One region of the Desulfitobacterium dehalogenans ATCC 51507 genome, then DNA from elsewhere that is predicted to be linked to it. Evidence: riboswitches for the same ligand, from Rfam matches in the RefSeq annotation. Region 1 holds a riboswitch; the other holds the start of a gene.

What was found. A riboswitch is a leader RNA that binds a small molecule or an ion and turns the genes downstream of it on or off. The one in region 1 is predicted to bind cyclic di-AMP.
Region 2: linked by a shared signal. The riboswitch ahead of DESDE_RS12190 (C40 family peptidase) and the one ahead of eam (glutamate 2,3-aminomutase) in region 1 are both predicted to bind cyclic di-AMP.

What each region holds. Positions count from the first base shown of each region.
Region 1 covers NC_018017.1:1,279,990-1,286,208, forward strand. The annotation lists gene DESDE_RS06175 (DVU0298 family protein) at 1-25, shown strand, start outside; gene DESDE_RS06180 (VOC family protein) at 72-452, shown strand; gene mnmL (tRNA modification radical SAM protein MnmL/YtqA) at 491-1,459, shown strand; gene DESDE_RS06190 (hypothetical protein) at 1,534-1,725, opposite strand; gene eam (glutamate 2,3-aminomutase) at 1,795-3,036, opposite strand; cyclic di-AMP (ydaO/yuaA leader) riboswitch at 3,144-3,271, opposite strand; gene DESDE_RS06200 (GntR family transcriptional regulator) at 3,447-4,052, shown strand; gene DESDE_RS06205 (histidine kinase) at 4,120-5,391, shown strand; gene DESDE_RS06210 (holo-ACP synthase) at 5,388-5,744, shown strand; gene DESDE_RS06215 (bifunctional ADP-dependent NAD(P)H-hydrate dehydratase/NAD(P)H-hydrate epimerase) at 5,819-6,219, shown strand, end outside.
Region 2 covers NC_018017.1:2,521,437-2,527,655, forward strand. The annotation lists gene uvrC (excinuclease ABC subunit UvrC) at 1-936, shown strand, start outside; gene DESDE_RS22075 (hypothetical protein) at 926-1,081, shown strand; gene DESDE_RS12190 (C40 family peptidase) at 1,217-2,008, opposite strand; cyclic di-AMP (ydaO/yuaA leader) riboswitch at 2,012-2,148, opposite strand; gene DESDE_RS12195 (hypothetical protein) at 3,101-3,334, opposite strand; gene DESDE_RS12200 (HD domain-containing protein) at 3,392-3,991, opposite strand; gene DESDE_RS12205 (GNAT family N-acetyltransferase) at 3,997-4,605, opposite strand; gene DESDE_RS12210 (AAA-type ATPase lid domain-containing protein) at 4,632-5,531, opposite strand; gene DESDE_RS12215 (adenosylhomocysteinase) at 5,723-6,219, opposite strand, start outside.

The DNA.
Region 1 (6,219 bases):
GGAAGCAGCCCATCGCCACAAATAGAGTACTATAGGGGGGCAGCCCCAAAAAGAATATTGGAGGTAATGAATTGAGCGAGAAGAAAATGTTTCAAGGTTTAGCCCATATTGGGATCAAGTCGATGAATATGGATCAGGCCGCAGCCTTTTATTCTGAGGTGCTTGGCTTTGAACTCCTTGAGCGGATTAAACCAGGGGATGTAGAGCTTATTTTCATGAAATGCGGGGAAACTGTTGTTGAACTGATTGAAATTAATGACCAAAAGAAATTTGAAGATGGAGTGGTTAATCACCTGGCTCTACGAGTAGAGGATATATTTCAGGCAGTGGCTTGGTTGAAGGAACACCATGTGGAATGTATTAACGCAGAACCTCGTGAGATGGAGGGAGGACGCTATAATTTTTTCTTTAGAGGCCCCTCTGGAGAGAAACTGGAGCTATTTCAGGAATAATCAAAAGGTCGACTAAGGAAATAGGAGGCAATACCAAGTTGAATCGCGGTAGGGAAGAAAAACTAAATTTTAATTGGCAAAATGGAGATAAACGTTATTACACTTTAAATCAACATTTGCGCGATGTTTTCGGAGATAAGGTGTTTAAAGTATCCCTTGATGCGGGGTTTACATGTCCCAATCGGGATGGACGAGTAGGGCGAGGAGGCTGTATTTATTGCAGTGCGAGAGGTTCAGGAGACTTTGCCGGTCAGGCAGAGAAATCTATTCATGAGCAATTCTGTGAAATTAAGCAAGTCATGAGCCGAAAATGGTCCGGAGCCAAATATCTAGCCTATTTCCAAGCTTATACCAATACCTATGCTCCCCTGAAGCGTTTGCAGGAAGTCTATGAGCAAGCCTTGGCGGAGGAGGGAGTGGTAGGCCTGTCCATTGCCACTCGTCCGGATTGTCTACCGGCCGAGGTGCTGGACTATCTAGAAGAGCTCAATCAACGAACGTATCTCTGGGTGGAGTTAGGCCTGCAAAGCATTCATGACCGGACCATGGAATGGGTGGGGAGAGGACACACTTTTGAGGATTTTCTTCAAGGCTTAGATAAGCTCCGCCAAAGAAAGATAAGAGTCTGTGCTCATTTGATTTATGGGCTGCCGGGGGAAACCCTTGAGGATATGCTTAGCTCAGCTCAAACCTTAGCCAAACTCGATGTGCAGGGACTTAAACTGCATCTTTTGCATGTGTTAAGGGGGACACCCCTGGCTAAAATTTATGAGGAGAACCCTTTTCCTTTGCTTTCACAGGATGAGTATGTCCATCTAATTTGCGATACTCTGGAAAGATTGCCCGCTCAGATGGTCATTCACCGCTTGACCGGGGATGCTCCCCGAAAGGATTTGATAGCACCCCTTTGGAGTCTTAAAAAATGGGAAATTCTTAATGCTATCGACCAGGAACTGGAGAGTAGGGGAACATGGCAAGGGAAAAAGAGAGATAATAAAAACGGCTAACACCATTTCAATAATAAAGAGGAGCTAGCCGTAAATATAGTTTAGGGAGAAACTTTTGACTTTGGATGAGTGTATTAACCTTTCTCGAATGATCTGGAATGACTCGCTACGCATTGATAGTACCGGTTCAGATTGGACGCATTTTTATTCTGTTGAGGAGGAGTTTTAAGGGTAGGAGCTAAGGAAAGATAGCGTTTAAGGCTGTTGGTGTGAGTCTGGAGGATGGCCTGATAGACTGGGTCAGAGGTTAGTTTTTGTGATTTCATACCGATTCCTCCCTATATAATTTATTGGGGTTTATCATTCACTCAGAGTGAAACGACCTCATAAGATAGTTAATGATTAGGATAATGCACAACCTTACCTTCCCAGGTTCTTATTACCGCTTCATCATCGTTAAGGGAAATAAGGTACTGTGGTAGGATGGGGGTTTTGCCACCGCCTCCCGGGGCATTAATAATATAAGTTGGAATGGCCAAACCGGAGGTGTAGCCGCGTAAGTTTTCCATTATCTTTAACCCGTCTTGAATACGGGGAATAAAGTGGCTCGTGCCCTTAACATTTTTGGCATGGAAGATGTAGTAGGGACGAACGCGAATTTTCAGTAGCTCTTGGTTAAGGCGCTTCATAATCTCCGGTCGGTCATTGATTCCTTTGAGAAGAACTGCTTGGTTACCCAAGATAACTCCCGCTTTAATCAAGCGATCGGCAGCTTTCTTGGTCTCCTCGGTCACCTCTTTGGGATGATTGAATTGAGTATTGATATAAAGGGGTGGGTATTTTTCAAGAACAGCACAGAGCTCATCAGTAATGCGCATGGGCAGAGTGACAGGGACCCGGGTGCCAATGCGTTTGATTTCCACATGTTTAATTTCGTGCAATTCTCCTAATAGCCAATCCAGCATTTGATCACTGAGGAGGAGTGCATCGCCACCGGTGACCAGCACGTCCCGGATCTCTGGATTGGAGCGTACATAATCTAAAGCCGCCTCCAGATTAGCACGGGTTTCATGGAGGTCAATTTCCCCGATATTCCGCCGGCGTTGGCAGTGCCTGCAATACATAGCACACAGATTGGTTACATTAATTATGAGACGATCTGGGTAACGACGAGTGATACTCGGAGCAGGGGATGTATACTCTTCTCCCATAGGATCGACTTCCCCGGAATCATCGAGGATCTCTTCCATAGAGGGGAGACTTTGTAGACGGATGGGATCCCGAGGATCATCTTTATCGATAAGGCTTAAATAATAGGGTGAAACTGCCCAGCGATAGATTTTACCCACCTCGTCGATTTCATGTCTTTGCTTCGGGGTCAGGGGAAGCAGGGTACTCAAGTTCTCAGCATCCTGAATACGGTTCTTAAGCTGCCACTTCCAATCCTGCCAATGCTCCAGGCCGGCATCTAACTGATCCAGTATAAAGTCTCGGTTTTCATTATATTCTTCGCTTAAAGCGAGACCGCAGGGAATCGTTTCCTTGCACTTGTTGTAAGATTGAGCCTTTTGTTTTAATTCCAAAGCCCTTGCTTGTGAAGCCTGTCTTGGGTTAGGGGGGAGAAATTCTACTGCCATAATGATTGCCCTCCTCTATTTGCGAATATAAAAGAATAAGTCCTTAGAACAAAAAAGAACCGTCACGGTTCCCAAGAAAAGCTTACTACATAAGCAGGTGTTTACGCCCATATGTGTCTCAATGCTTACGAGGTTAGCTGACGGGTTCGAGCTGAAACATGCTCTACGTTTGAAACGATTCACCCCTAAATTGGTTCCCCCGTTTTCCTCTTGGGAAATTAAGCCCATATAAAGTTGCATAACTAACAACTTAATAGTATCATGTGGGTTGGTAGTAGTCAATTGTATTTTTTGTACACAATTTTTGCACCATATGTTTATGTTATCTAGAGTTAATTTGTAAGGAATTATAGTTTATTATTTCATGTAGTTAAAAAAATTATTATAAATAGATCAAGGAGAGGAACCCGATGGAATATAATGCACGTTATCAAGAAATTGCGATAGATATTGCTCATTCTATCGTTATGGGAGAGTACCGCGAAGGGGAAAAAATACATGGACGCTCGACTTTAGCGGGTCGTTATAATGTATCTCCGGAGACCATCCGGCGCTCTATTGCTATCCTCCAAACCATGGGTGTAGTCATGGTAAGTCAAGGGGTAGGGATTACGGTGATCTCCAAAAGCATGGCGGAAAAGTTTATGAGAGGTTTTGATCAGAAAGCAGAGATTCAGGTCTATTTTGATGAGTTGAAGAAATTAATGGAGCAGAGGCGTGAGATTGATCAAAAAATTGACGCACATCTCACAAAAATTGTAAACTATACGGATCGCTTGGCAAGCCGCTGGATGGATGTAGCCGAAATTGAAATCGCCAAAGGTTCCGGTGCCAAAGGGAAAACCTTAAGCGATTTAAAATTGAGGGAAAAAACCGGTTTGACGGTCGTGGCTGTAGTTAGAGAGGGTATTGAACAATTTTCTCCAGGGGCTGAGTTTGTTCTGGACGATGGAGATATCCTGCTGGTGGTAGGATCTGAACAAGGTAAAGAAAAACTTCAGGAAATCCTTCGCTAGAATACAGGAAGTGACCGTCCATCTGTCGAAACACTCTATGAATTCTAGAGGACATGAGGGATGATAGATGATCTTTCAAAGCTTAGTTATACTTGGCGTGGAATTAATGCTGGTCTTAGTAACAAGCCAGATGAAGCTGTTAATTCCATTTTTAATAGGCAACACACTTTTTCTTTTGTATCATCTAAATCTTGAATATAAAAAAGCTGCGCGGCAAGCTACAGAGCGGAATGCGGAACTAAGCTTCAAAATAGCTAACCAGACTCTTCCTTATTTACGCCGAGGGCTTAATGAGCAAAATGCAGAATACATCGCCAAAATCATTCAAGAGATCGGGCAGGTCGCAGCTGTTTCGATCACGGACCGTGAAAAGCAACTAGCCTATTTAGGTGTGGGATGTGATCAGCATCATCCGGGAGATAAAATTCTTACCCGGGCGACACGAGATGTGATCCAATCCGGAGTTTATAAGATAGTACGAACTCAAAAAGAACTGAACTGCCCTAGACAGAACATCTGTGATTGTCCACTAGCGGCGGCTGTCATCGTACCTCTGAAGTGTCAGGGTGAAGTGGTGGGAACCATGAAACTGTATGAGACAAAGGATGGACAGCTTTCATCGGATCTTATTCGCTTAGCTATTGGGATGGCAGAGCTTCTGGGGATTCAAATCGAACTAGCAGAGCTTGACCACCAAGCAAAACTGGCTGCGGAAGCACAGTTGAATGCATTGCAGGCCCAAATCAATCCCCATTTCTTTTTCAACGTACTCAATACCATAATTGCCACCAGCCGTACCAGCCCTAATCGTTCGCGACGGTTGTTGATTCATCTTGCGGAATTTTTCCGTAAGGCCCTCAAATCCCACGGCAGCTTGATCACTCTGCGGGAGGAAATGAGTTTTGTAAAAACCTATTTAATTCTCGAGAAAGCTCGCTTTGGGCGTAAGCTCCATTTTAAAGGAGAGATTCCCGAAGAGCTCATGAATGCATTGGTCCCACGCTTAAGCATTCAACCCCTTGTGGAAAACGCTGTCAAACATGGGATTACGGAGAAAATCGGCAATGGAGTCGTTTCCGTGAAAGTGGAGCAAATAGGTCAGGAACTTTATATTATTGTGGCAGATGATGGAGTGGGAATACAGCCGGAACGTTTGCAAGAAGTGCTAAAGCCCGGTGTCGGCTCAGGTAATGGAGTGGGTATGGCTAATGTCCATGAACGTTTAATTGGACATTACGGTGAAGAATATGGCTTACAAATTCGGAGTCAACCTAATATAGGGACGACGGTGACCATGCATTTGCCCTTAACGACTATAGAAGATGGAGGTCTGCTATGATCCCGGGAGTCGATATCGTAGAAATTCAGCGCTTTGCTAAAGCCTGTGAGCGAACACCCAAACTTCGGGAGCGATTGTTTACATCTCGTGAGATTGAGAGTTTACAACATAAAGCGGCACCCAGTTGGGCAGCGCGTTTTGCGGGTAAAGAAGCAGTCCTTAAAGCTTTAGGAACAGGACTAAGAGGACTATCCTGGCATGATATTGAAATCCTTAGCAATGACTTGGGGGAACCTATCGTATTCCTTACGGAAAAAGCTGAGATAGTATTGCATACACGAGGAGGATCCCAGATCCGAATAAGCCTATCCCACGAGAAAGAGTACGCTGTAGGAATGGCCATACTTTTTTAGGAAGGTTATCCATTGCGTGGATAAGTCAACTAAACTCCACCTGAAGTAAGTTTCCTTTATATGGGGGTGTAGCTATGAGAGTGGTCAGTGCCCAACAAATGCGAGAACTCGAAGAAAGGGCGATTCAAGATTTTGGTATACCAAGTTTGTTGCTCATGGAAAATGCAGCTTTAGCCGTGGTCCAAGAAATACGTCAAATGCTCGAACACCGGCATATTGAATTGTCGGAGGGGAGGGCTACAGTCTTTGTAGGTAAAGGCAATAATGGAGGGGATGGATTAGCTGTTGCTCGGCATCTCCTGATCTTAGGGATGGATATAACCGTCTATTCTTTCGCCAGGGTTGAAGAATTCAAAGGTGATGCAGCTCTCAACTATAGGTTATACCAAAACACCGGAGGCAAACTTTTCACCATCGATGGAGAAAAACAGCGCAGATTGGCGAGAATCTCTCTAGCTCAGGCTGATGTGATTAT
Region 2 (6,219 bases), 1.2 Mb from region 1:
GAACCGGAAGAAGCTTTTGTCTCCTTTCTGGCTCAGTTCTACACAGAAAGTTCTGCTCTCCCTCAAGAAATTCTCCTCCCTCCTCTGGATATTAGTGTATTAGCAAAGCTTTTTCCGATGATCGTGCCGCAAAAAGGACAAAAGCGAGATCTGGTGCAAATGGCTATGGAAAATGCTCAAACCACCTTACATGAGCAGATTTCCATCGAAATACGAAACTTGACCGAATGCACACAAGCTTTGGAGGAAATCGGCAATGCCTTAGGCATTCCTTCCCTCCGCACCATCGAGTCCTTTGATATTTCCAATATCGCCGGCACCCATAGTGTGGCCGGAATGATTCAGTTTCTTGATGGCAAACCCAACCGCAGTCAATATCGCAAATTTAAGATTCAACCCATGCCCAATATAGATGATACCGCATCCATGCACCAAGTGATTGAGCGCCGCTATGCCCGTCTTCAGCAGGAGTGCCTTCCTCTTCCTGATCTTATCCTGGTGGATGGGGGCAAGGGACAGATTAATGCAGCCCTGGATGCTCTCCGCAACTTAAAGGCCGCGATTCCTGTTGCCGGCATGGTCAAAAACGACAAGCATCAAACTTCGGCTTTAATCGACTCCGCTGGCCGAATCCATTCCTTGGATCGCCGTTCAGCCGGTTTTCGTTTGATGGAACGGATTCAAAATGAAGTCCATCGATTCGCTATTACTTTCCATCGGCAACAACGGGCTAAAAGCATGACCCTTTCCGAGTTGGATGGAATACCGGGTGTCGGTCCCAAGAGAAGGCAACAGCTCTTGAGATATTTTAAATCCATGGATACTATCCGCCTAGCCACTGTGGAGGAACTTCAAAAATCCGGTCTTCCTTCCCCGGCAGCTCTCGCGGTATATGAACATTTCAACCCTCATAAGGAGGAAAACCATGATTCTTAATTACCGTGTCGAACTATGCCGTCAATGCTATTATAAGCGGACGAAACAATGCGGAAAGACCGACCTCTATATCCATAATCGGACACCGGCGGAACCGGGAGGGGAATGCAAGAGTTATAGACTGGTGCCTTGGCTACCTTATTAAAGCTAAATTACCAATCGGTTGGTAATTTAGTTCAGGTCCGAAAAGATGGTCCTTAGAGTAAAAAGAAGTATCGCAAACTACTTTAAAGAAAGCAGTTATGCGATACTCCTTTTGTCCCTATAACAAGACCATGAATTAAAAAACTCTCCTGGCTCCAAGGTAACGACCGGCGTAATAACTATCCGATAAGCCTGTGGTCTTAATGCCGGTGCTGGAGGCATGGATAAAGCTTCCACCACCTATGTAGATTCCCACATGAGATGCCCCGCTATCATAGGTAGAGAAGAATACCAAATCCCCAATCTGAAGCTCATCTTTCTTGACGGCTGTTCCAATTTCATATTGTGAATATGAGGTTCGTGGCAAGTCGATCTCCGACCCCTCAAAGACGTATTGGGTAAAGCCGGAACAATCAAAACCATTTGGAGTAGTTCCTCCAAACACATAGGGGATACCGATAAGTCTTTGGGCATTGCTGACAATCTCCTCAGCTTTGGAACTGCCGCCACGAGAGATTTCCTGGGAGGGAGCCGCTGCGGCCTGTTTCGAGACCTGATCTCTTAAGGCCGTTATCGTCATTTCCTCAGGTGTCGTGACGGTATCTTCACTCTCCGCCTTTGAAAATTGCAGTGATTCCTTTTGGTTATCTGTATCGGCTACTATAGGCTCTGAAGAAAAAGCTAAGGTCGCTGCTAGCCTAGGCTGCAGGATCATATCCTCTTTCTCTACTTGGATGATATCGGATAGTAATGTACTGGAGACCATTTGTGCCTTAAACGATGAAGCATTCCTTAAGAGAATAGATTCTGAACCTGTAACAAGCTCAGCAGCATTTCCCGGCACATAGGTTCCCGGGAGGCTGCTAACCAATAAGGTGCCGGACAACACCACACTGGCAATCCACCCCCTCTTAGAGGAAGAGTCCATGAATTTTCCACCTTTCGTCGCTTACGAGGTTAGTTGACGGATTCGGGCAACAAGGTGTAAGCCCTACGCATGACTGCGATTCACCCCAAAAGATAGTCCCCCGCTCTAAACATATGGTTTAGATTCAGCCCACATTTCTTATGTAGTATTCGCCGAAAATTTCCTTATTCCTCCACGTAAATAATGGCAAAAGCCTATAATCTTGGAAACTGATGTTATTTATATCTATTCAACAGCTTTTTTTCTGTGCACATGAAGTATACTATACAAAAAACACCTCTCTTACGAGAGGTGTTGCCCTTTGAGCCTTAGGACACCAACGAATAAATATTGCGCCATAGGTCAAGTAGGTTTTCCCACTGAGCTCCTTCAGTTTCCTGTTAGGCGGTTTCCCTTTTCCCTCAGTCTAGAATGTTGCCAGCTCCAGCACTTGATCGCCACTAAGAACGCACTTTAATCCTCGTTAGTTTTCGCTCTAGAAGTTTTCCTTAACGCTCCGTGACAGTCTAGCCTCTTTTGCAGAAAAGAATTTCAGGCAACTTAAGTCCATCGGCCAATAGACAGAAGTTCCTTCAGCCCTCCCAACTTCTCCACCTCAAGGCAGGCTACACTGCACTAAGTTCCTTCCTAATGCAGGTTCATACCCTAAGCCATAACCAGAAAACAGCCACGAACTTAGGCCTCCACGGAAGAGGGTATCGCCCGCATGCCATTGCAGATCCCCCTCATCCTTAACTCCCAGCAGCAACCCTCGACTGGGCGTCGAAAGCCACCACCAGGAACTTCATCGGTATGCCCTTAGCGGATTCTTAGGCCCGCCTTCGACTGTCATTTTACGCACTAGAATTGCGCACCATAGCTCAAAGAAGATTACATCGATTATTGTACACCGAAATGAACAATTTTTAAAACAACCTTTGCCTATTCATATTCACGATTCTCTTTGATAATGAATGAAAAGAAGGAGTAAACTCAAAAAAAGAGAGCTTTGCGCTCTCTTTTGCCTTATTAAAACAATTTAACAAAATCAAAATCATTTAATCGTTAAATTTTTAAATAAAATGATGTTTTAATATATTTTTCCTGCCGGATTTAAACCGATTTCGCTTGAGATCCAGGTTTTCCGTCAGAAAAAAACTTCCGCAGCAACACTTCGATACTGCCGGGCAAATCCTGTGCAGCTTGTTTAATCTGAACAGACCGCCATTCAATTTCCTCTAATAAGAGTTGGGTTCGTGGCGAGGAAATATAGGCTTGGGGCTGTTCCGGAGTAAATAAGCCTTTAGCAACCAAAAGGACAATGAGAATGACTAAAATACGTTTCAACCAACGCAATGGATATACCGTCCTTTCCCAAGAAGATATATCCATAGTTTAACCAGCTTAGTCCTTTTTAAGTCTCATTTTTTCTAATTCGGACCAAAAATTCTCGGAATACAAAAAGAGGGGCTCGAAAAGTACCCGGGCTGTCTCGGTATAGAGATGCTTATGATAGTGACTAATTCTTTCACGGTAAAAGGATTCACAGGAATCCGGCCCAAAAAAGGGTTTTCCTTCTTTTCCTGCCCACGCAAAAAGCCTTGCTATACCTATAGGGCCTACAAAGTCCAATTTATCGGCATCATAAAGAATCTTCGCTTCCAAAGTTTCCGGTTCATAACCTTCCCGTGAGTGGGAAAGAACGGCTGTTTTAACGGCTTCGATAATGTTTTCAGGGTAACCGCATTTTTGAAGTATTCCACCTGCCAAAGCCGATCCGCTTTCAGCATGAGTTCTCGATAAAGTTCCGGAGCGGCCGATATCATGAAGAATAGCTGCCAGCTCCACAATCACTAGATCAGCACTCTCCTGTATTCCAATCTTCTTTCCCCATTCTCTGACCCGAAGGGCATGTTCCAGATCATGGGCTTGGTCTTTACGCCCGTAAATCCCCTGCACAGCGTTAATTACCGGGTTTAAAGGGTCTTGATTCATCTCCAGCAAGGCAATCACCCCCGATCAGAATTCAAGAACAAAATTCTTTCAAAATGCTCGATACTCTTTTGAGAAAGGTTTTTTCCATAGCGTGCCGTAAGCATATTGGCCGGATGGGAGCATATCTCGTCGTCATCTGTCTCCCTTATGAGCAGACCTGCGCTTGACATAAGACGATCCATCACCTCACGGTACTCCCAAACCCGAAGTCCTGTCCTTTCCAGGTCCCAGTGCCAATAATATTCTGTGGCTATGACGAGATGATTCTCCATGGTGGGATCTAAAAAAGCTACTTCAAGCAGTTTTTTTCCCACTCCAAGACCCCGAACTTTTGGGGAAACCTCAATTGCTCCTAATTCCAAGAGTTCTGGAGGGCCCTCAGCCCATCGTTCAAAAGCATCCGGAGGATGAAAGGTCACGTAGCCCACGACATCGGTCCCGATCCGTGCAATAACAATTCGGCCATTAGGAATTTGACTGATTTCTATCAAGGCCTCTTTTTGGCGCTTCGGAGGGCGGAATGCCCGCAAATCATCGTCTAAAGTCAGTTGGCTTAAGCTCTCCGCCGTAACCGGCCCTTCAACAATAAGCTCCCCTTTATGGGTCGGAAAGGTCTGTTTCACCCTATATCCTCCTTACGGAACTTTGGTTATGGATTAAGATTATAACGCTTAAGCTTATTGTACAGTGTTGCTAAGGAAATGTTAAGGGCTCTTGCCGCTCTTTTCTTTCCTTCCAGTGTAAATCCATAGCGCTCCAAAGCACTTCGTAAAAGAATTTCCTCCATTCGCTCTAAAGGCATCACTCCATGGCCAAACCCATCTTCTTTAGATATCCCCAAATTGTCGCTAAGATGACGCTGAGAGATATGGGATTCGTTAGCTACATGCATGGCTCTGTTGATAATTTGTTTTAATTCTTCTACATTGCCCGGCCAGCGATAGGATAAGAGAACTTCCTCGGCCTGCGGTGTTAGCCCTTGAATAGACTTTCTCAATTCCAAATTAAATACCCTGATATAATGATGGACTAAGGGAAGTATATCCTCTTTTCTTAGACGTAGGGGTGGAATAGAAATCTCCCACTGACTGACATAGTCATATAAATCCGGATCAAAGGCTTTCTCCAATCTCATTAAATGAATATTTTGTGATGAACTAAGAAATATTCTAAACTTTTTCTTCTCTATTCGTTCAAGAGCTCTATAAAGCAGATTCTGCTCTTCAAGGCTGAGACTCGCCACTTCACGAAAATAAATACTTCCCCCCTCATAAGGACATAGTTGGTTGATATCAAAACCTGGAGCAAGTATTTCGCGAATCATATCTTCGTCTTTAATACAATCCACTATAAGCAAGGGCTGGTGGGAGCGTTCACTCTCTTTATGCAGAAAACCGGCTAAAAGTAGTTTACCCGTACTGACTTCACCCTGAAACATAACCGGATCATTTTCTTTAGCCGCCTTTCGGCATCCCTCAATGGCCTGCCGTAATCCTTTGCTCTCTCCGATGATATCTTGGCTTAAGGAATAAACGAGAAACATCGGCATATCTATCCCCCTTACAGTCACCAAAGACTTATCTGATACTAATACAATTTATCCTTTCTATTGTATACTATAACAGAATAGAACAAAAGATATTTTTCACTGTTTAATAATGTTTTTAAATAATAAAAAGGTCCTAATGACTATTTATCATCAGGACCCTGATACCAGATTATTATTTTCAAGAGTCTTGCTTAACTGTGCTGCCAGCTGGCAAGGTAGCGTTCTTGTTCCTCAGATAGTTGATCAATACTTAAACCCAGGGTTTTTAATTTAAGCTCAGCCACTCTAGTGTCCATTTCGGAAGGAACAGAATAGACTTTTGGCTCCAAGGGAGTTTTAACTGTGGCGAGATAATGCAATGCTAGGGCTTGTAAAGCAAAGGTCATATCCATAACTTCTGCGGGATGACCGTCTCCTGCCGCTAAATTGACCAAGCGGCCTTCTGCTAAAAGGTATATCTTTCGTCCATCCTGAAGCAAGTATTCTTGAATATTGCGACGAACCTCACGGTGACTCTGGGCCATTGCCGCCAATTGAACTTTGTTCACTTCTACATCGAAGTGACCTGCATTGGAGAGTATTGCCCCGTCCTTCATGACCAGGAAATGTTCACCTGAGATGACATTCTTATTTCCTGTTACGGTGACGAAAAAATCACCTAAAGGAGCGGCATCTAACATGGGCATCA